Regions from separate parts of the Streptomyces sp. NPDC088766 genome, predicted to be linked through region 1. Evidence: riboswitches for the same ligand, from Rfam matches in the RefSeq annotation. Region 1 holds a riboswitch; each other region holds the start of a gene.

Region 1 (2,257 bases):
GGCGGGGCGGGCGCCGATGCCGACCACGACGGCGTCGGCGGACAGCCGGGACCCGTCGTCGAGGAGGACCGCGCCGGGCTCGACGCGCCGCACGCGCGTGTGGGTGCGCAGTTCGGTGCCGCTGTCGGCGTACCAGGCGGTCATCGCGGCGGCGACGTCGGCGGGCAGGGCGCCGGCCAGCGGCCGGTCGGCGGCCTCGACGACGGTGACCGCGCAGCCGGCCTCGCGCGCGGCGGTGGCGAACTCGGCGCCGATCCAGCCGGCGCCGACGACGACGATGTCGTGACGGCCGGCGAGCACCGGCCGCAGCCGTTCGGCGTCGTCCAGGGTGCGCAGCAGATGGACGCCGGGGACGCCCTCGGCGCCGGGCAGCCGGATCGGTTCGGCGCCGGTGGCGAGCACGAGGACGTCGTACGGGACGGGCCCGGACCCGGTGTCGAGTTCGTGGTCGGCGGGGCGGACCCCGAGGGCCTCGCTGCCGAGCCGGAGTTCGACGTCGAGGCTCTCGAAGTCGACGTCGAAGGCGGAGTGCTCGGCCTTGCCGAGCAGGACGGCCTTGGACAGCGGGGGCCGGTCGTAGGGCTGGTGGGGTTCGGCGCCGACGACGGTCACCGTGCCGTCGAAGCCCTGTTCGCGCAGGGCGACCGCGGTCTGCACCCCGGCCATCCCGGCGCCGACGACGACCACCCGTCGCGCCGCCCGTCCGTCTTCTTCCCGCGTCTGCTCGCTCACCCGGCCACCTTAGACAGCTGACGTGTTGTCAGTCAGCCGTCCTGCTGCGTGATCTGCTCCACCGCACTGGTCCCGCTGCCGGTCCGCGACTCCCACTCCCAGGTCTCGTCGAGGCGCAGCCGCCCGTCGGGCAGCTCGACGACCGTGGACGCGCAGTGCCCGGACGACGTCGTCCCGTCGTGCCCCAGCTGGACGTACCGGAAGTCCAGCCGGTCCCCCTGCCGGGTCCCCACGAGATGCCCGCGGACGACGTCGCCGCCCGCGTAGTCGGCCCAGACCACGCCGTCGCGTTCGCGGTACGTGAAGCGGGTGCGGGTGCCGACCTGACCGGGGGCCTGGTCGGCCACCGGGGCCAGGACCAGGCCGTCGAGCGAACGGGCCACGAGAGGAGACTCCCTTACCGAGACGGAGGACGGGGGGCTAGGGTGGCCAACCTAGAGCACTCGCGGGAGCCCGGACGCACCGGGCTGAGAGGGAGGCTGGCGGCCTCCGACCGTACGAACCTGATCCGGGTCATGCCGGCGAAGGGAGGGGCTGGACGCCCATGTCCTCAGACAAGTCGGACGTCCTCGTCGTCGGGGGCGGCATCATCGGGCTGGTCACCGCGTGGCGGGCCGCGCAGCGCGGGCTCGCCACGGCGGTGCTGGATCCCGCGCCGGGCGGCGGGGCCGCGCAGGTGGCGGCCGGGATGCTCGCCGCCGTCTCCGAACTGCACCACGGCGAACAGACACTGCTCGGCCTGAACCTGGAATCGGCCCGCCGCTACCCGGACTTCGCGGCCGAGCTGACCGAACTGACCGGTCACGACCTGGGCTACCGCCGCTCCGGGACCCTCGCGGTCGCGCTGGACGCCGACGACCGCGCCCATCTGCGGGAACTGCACGCCCTGCAACGGCAGTCGGGGCTGGCCTCGGAGTGGCTGTCCGGCCGGGAGTGCCGGCGGCTGGAGCCCATGCTCGCGCCCGGGGTGCGGGGCGGGCTGCGGGTGGACGGGGACCACCAGATCGATCCGCGGCGGCTGGTGGCGGCGCTGGCGGCCGCCTGTGAGCGGGCGGGCGTGGCCTTCCACCGCGACCGGGCGGAGCGGCTGACGGTGTCGGCCGGGCGCGCCACGGGGGTGCGCACGCGCGCGGGTACGGCACTCGCGGCGCGGCAGGTGGTGCTCGCGGCGGGCAGCCTCAGCGGGCGGCTCGCGGGCGTCCCGGCGGAGGTGCTGCCGCCGGTGCGGCCGGTGAAGGGGCAGGTGCTTCGGCTGACCGTGCCGCGGCGGTACGCGCCGTTCCTGACCCGGACGGTCCGGGCCGTGGTGCGCGGCAGCCAGGTCTACCTGGTGCCGCGCGAGAACGGCGAGCTGGTCGTCGGGGCGACGAGCGAGGAACTGGGCTGGGACACGACGGTGACGGCGGGCGGCGTGTACGAGCTGCTGCGGGACGCCCACGAACTGATCCCCGGCATCACCGAGCTGCCGCTCACCGAGACCCGCGCGGGGCTGCGTCCCGGCTCGCCGGACAACGCGCCGCTGCTC
Region 2 (2,257 bases), on a different contig from region 1:
CACAGGTAGAGAGCGATGAGCATGATGGCGCTCGCCCCCACGACCGCCACCGCGAGCGGGTTCGAGCCTTGCAGGATCGCAGGCAGGACGAAGAAGTTCAGCACCATGAAGCTGATCGCCAGCGAGACCAGCGCCATGACACCCCGCAGCCGCCCGACGACCACGACGGCGACGGCGAAGACGAGGGCGAGCAGGGTCAGCGGGACGCGGCGGTCCACGTCGGTCACCGAGTACTGAAGGTCCTTCGGCGCGGAGGGTTCGTAGGCGACCACGACCTTCTGCCCCTCGTGCAGCTGCCGTGACTGGTCCGGCTGGACGATCTCCGTGAAAGTACGGCCCTTGTCCGCGCCGGTGTCCACGCGGATCGTGGCCTTCTTGCAGGTGCCGCTCGCCTGCTGGGCCGCGGAGGAACCTTCAGCGGTGGAGGTGTCGCCGGTGGGGGTGCCGCCCGAGGCGTTCGCCGACGAGCAGCTGATGTTCTCGACGTTGGAGACCGTCGCCCGCTGCGTCTGCCGGTCGAAGCCGACGCCGGTGCGTTCGTGTGCCGGGGCACCGCCGGGCCACAGCACGACCAGACCGGCGAGCACGGCCACCGCGAAGGGGATGAGAACGGCCGCGATGACCTTGCGCAGATGCTTGGAGACGGGGGCGGCCGGGCCATGACTGTGGCTGTGCCCGTGGCCGCCGCCCGGACCGGGGGCATGGCTGCCGTGCCCGCCGCCAGGACCATGTCCGTGACCATGGCCGTCATCTGAACCGTGCCCGTCACCGGGGCCGGGGCCGTTGCCTCCGCCTCCGCCGGAGCCTTGTCCGCCCTCGTTGCCGAAGCCGTACCCGTCGTCGGGCCCCGCACCCAGACCCGGACCGGCACCCGGACCGGCACCCGGACCCGGACGAGGGCCCGATCCGGGAACGGAACCGCCACTGGGGCCGTGCCCCTGCCCCCGCCCGGGGCGTGCGGCGGGAGGAATGCCCGGACCGCGGGGCTGTTCGGGCGGTGGGAACGGAGGATGGGGTGTCGTGGTCACCGCCCGATCATCGCAAGAACGACCGAGGCCCACTGTTCACCGCGCCACAAAGGGCGCTAGCGTGGAGGCACTTTTGCACACGCGGGAGCTCGGAGCACCGGGCTGAGAGGGCGCTGACCTCCGTCTTTGCGATGTTTCACGTGGAACGTCACCTTCACCGAGTGATGTTTCACATGAATCGCCGGCAGACGGAAGCCGCTGCGTCGACCGCTGAACCTGTTACCGGGTAATGCCGGCGTAGGGAGTAGGTCTCATGACCAACAAGGACGCACGCACGCCTGCCTCCGCGCAGACCTCCGACGAGGTCTCTGTCGACGGGGAGGCCGGGAAGTCCATCGGATGGCACAAGGCGTATGTCGAGGGTCCGCGCTCCGACCTGCGCGTGCCGGTCCGTCAGGTGCACCTCACCAACGGGCAGTCGGTCACGCTGTACGACACCTCCGGCCCGTACACCGATCCGCTCGTCGAGACGGACGTCCGCAGGGGGTTGCCGCTTCTGCGGGAGAACTGGGTCATCGCCCGCGGCGACACGGAGGAGTACGCGGGCCGCCCCGTCCGTCCGGAGGACGACGGGATCAAACACACCTCGCCGCGCGGCGGACTGCGCAACCTCGACGCGGTCTTCCCCGGACGGCCCCGCCTGCCGCGCCGTGGCCGGGACGGGCAGGCGGTCACTCAACTCGCCTACGCACGCCGGGGCGAGATCACGCCGGAGATGGAGTACGTGGCCATCCGGGAGAACGTGGAGCCCGAAGTCGTCCGTGAGGAGATCGCGGCCGGACGTGCGGTGCTGCCCGCCAACGTCAACCACCCGGAGATCGAGCCGATGATCATCGGCAAGCGGTTCCTGGTGAAGGTCAACGCCAATATCGGCAACTCGGCGGTGACCTCCTCCATCGAGGAGGAGGTCGAGAAGATGACCTGGGCCACCCGATGGGGCGCCGACACGGTCATGGACCTGTCCACCGGCCGCAACATCCACACCACCCGTGAGTGGGTGCTGCGCAACTCGCCGGTCCCCATCGGCACGGTGCCGCTCTATCAGGCGCTGGAGAAGGTCGACGGCCGGGCGGAGGAGCTGACCTGGGAGATCTACAAGGACACCGTGATCGAGCAGGCCGAGCAGGGCGTGGACTACATGACCGTCCACGCGGGCGTGCGCCTGCCGTACGTCCCGCTGACGGCGAACCGCAAGACCGGCATCGTCTCCCGTGGCGGCTCGATCATGG
Region 3 (2,257 bases), on a different contig from region 1:
GAGGGCCGGCCCGGCTGTCCAACATCGTGTTCATGGGCATGGGCGAGCCGCTCGCCAACTACAAGCGGGTCGTCGGCGCGATCCGTGCGCTCACCGACCCCGCGCCCGACGGGCTGGGGCTCTCGCAGCGCGGGATCACCGTGTCGACGGTCGGGCTGGTGCCGGCCATCAACCGGTTCTCCGACGAGGGCTTCAAGTGCCGGCTCGCGATCTCGCTGCACGCTCCCGACGACGAGCTGCGCGACACCCTCGTTCCCGTGAACACGCGGTGGAAGGTGCGCGAGGTGCTCGACGCCGGGTTCGAGTACGCCGAGAAGTCCGGACGCCGGCTGTCCATCGAGTACGCGCTGATCCGCGACATCAACGACCAGGCCTGGCGGGGTGACCGGCTCGGGCGCATGCTCAGGGGCCGGCCCGTGCATGTGAACCTGATCCCGCTGAACCCGACGCCGGGCTCCAAGTGGACCGCCTCCCGGCCCGAGGACGAGAAGGCGTTCGTCGAGGCCATCGCGGCGCACGGGGTGCCCGTCACCGTCCGGGACACCCGCGGTCAGGAGATCGACGGGGCGTGTGGTCAGCTCGCCGCCACCGAGCGGTAGTCTGGCCGACGTCAGTACTGTCATGTTTTCGGACAGTGCGATGAACCAGACATCTTCATATTCCGACAGGGGAGCGCCACAGCGCTGAGAGTGCGGCAACCGGGCCGCAGACCCTCTGAACCTCGCCCAGGTCATTCTGGGTAGGAAGTTCGGTCATCACTCGAGCTGTTGCGCCCTGCCCGGGAGCCCCCTCGCGGGTCCCCGGGCAGGGCCGCGTCTCTTCCTGGTCACCTCCAGGAGGAATACCAGTGCACACCAGGACGCTCATGGCCGCGGCCGTCGGCCTCGGCCTCGTCACGCTGTCCGCCTGCGGATCGTCGGACGACGGCGGGTCCGCCCAGAGCGGGAGCAGAACCGTCACCCTCGTCAGCCACGACTCGTGGGTCGTCTCCAAGAGCGTGCTCGCCGATTTCGAGAAGCGGTCCGGCTACCGGGTGAAGGTCCTCAAGGACGGCGACGCCGGCCAGGCCGTCAACAAGGCGATCCTCACCAAGGACAACCCCCAGGGCGACGTCTTCTTCGGCGTCGACAACACCCTGCTCTCCCGCGCGCTCGACAACGGCCTCTTCCAGCCGTACCAGGCGCAGGGGCTCGATCAGGTCGACGGCCGGTACCAGCTGGACGCCGGCAAGCACCGGGTCACGCCCGTCGACCACGGCGACATCTGCGTCAACTACGACAAGAAGTACTTCGCCGACCACAAGCTGGCGCCGCCCGCCACCTTCGACGACCTGGCGAAGCCGGCGTACAAGAACCTCCTCGTCACCGAGAACGCCGCCACCTCCTCGCCCGGCCTCGGATTCCTGCTGGGCACCGCGGCGAAGTACGGCGACGAGGGCTGGCCGGACTACTGGAAGAAGCTCAAGGCCAACGGCGTGAAGGTCGTCGACGGCTGGGAGCAGGCCTACAACGAGGAGTTCTCCGGGTCGGCCGGCGGCAGGAAGGCCGGGGCGGACCGGCCGCTCGTCGTCTCCTACGCCTCCTCGCCGCCCGCCGAGGTGATCTACGGCGACCCGAAGCCGACGACCGCGCCGACCGGCGTCGCGACCGGCACCTGCTTCCGGCAGATCGAGTTCGCCGGGCTGCTGAGCAACGCGAGGAACAGCGAGGGCGGCAAGGCGCTGATCGACTTCCTGATCTCGAAGGAGTTCCAGGAGGACATGCCGCTCAACATGTTCGTCTACCCGGTGGCGAAGGGCGCGGCCGTGCCCGCCGAGTTCACCGAGTACGGCCCGGCCGCCAAGGATCCCGAGACGATGGACCCGGCGAAGATCGCCGCGGACCGCGACCAGTGGGTCAAGTCGTGGACCTCGCTCGTACTGAAGTAGACCGGCGGGCGGGCACCCGCCGCCGGCGTACCGGGAGCGCGGCGCGGCTCGGGCTCATGGCCCTGCCCGTCGCGTTCTTCGGGCTGTTCTTCGCCTACCCGGTCGCCGCGATCACCGCGCGGGGACTGCACTCCGGCGGCGGCTGGCACTTCGGGCGCCTGTTCGACGTGCTGGGGCAGTCCGACATCCGGCACGTCCTGTGGTTCACCACCTGGCAGGCGCTCGCCTCCACCGTGCTGACCCTGCTCGTCGCGCTGCCCGCCGCCTACGTCTTCGCCCGGTTCTCCTTCCCCGGCAAGCGGGTCCTGCGGGCCGTCGTGACCGTCCCGT

Evidence for each region. Region 1 has a riboswitch for thiamine pyrophosphate ahead of thiO (glycine oxidase ThiO). Riboswitches for the same ligand answer to the same signal wherever they lie in the genome.
Region 2: another riboswitch for thiamine pyrophosphate. It lies ahead of thiC (phosphomethylpyrimidine synthase ThiC); the one in region 1 lies ahead of thiO (glycine oxidase ThiO).
Region 3: another riboswitch for thiamine pyrophosphate. It lies ahead of ACIP5W_RS31330 (thiamine ABC transporter substrate binding subunit); the one in region 1 lies ahead of thiO (glycine oxidase ThiO).

The regions. Positions count from the first base shown of each region.
Region 1 is NZ_JBIVKQ010000013.1:113,522-115,778, reverse strand. It holds gene ACIP5W_RS19740 (NAD(P)/FAD-dependent oxidoreductase) at 1-732, opposite strand, end outside; gene ACIP5W_RS19735 (hypothetical protein) at 765-1,115, opposite strand; TPP riboswitch at 1,168-1,279, shown strand; gene thiO (glycine oxidase ThiO) at 1,277-2,257, shown strand, end outside.
Region 2 is NZ_JBIVKQ010000003.1:183,022-185,278, reverse strand. It holds gene ACIP5W_RS06105 (YibE/F family protein) at 1-1,028, opposite strand, end outside; TPP riboswitch at 1,100-1,289, shown strand; gene thiC (phosphomethylpyrimidine synthase ThiC) at 1,282-2,257, shown strand, end outside.
Region 3 is NZ_JBIVKQ010000030.1:58,909-61,165, reverse strand. It holds gene rlmN (23S rRNA (adenine(2503)-C(2))-methyltransferase RlmN) at 1-599, shown strand, start outside; TPP riboswitch at 657-764, shown strand; gene ACIP5W_RS31330 (thiamine ABC transporter substrate binding subunit) at 866-1,927, shown strand; gene ACIP5W_RS31325 (ABC transporter permease) at 1,903-2,257, shown strand, end outside.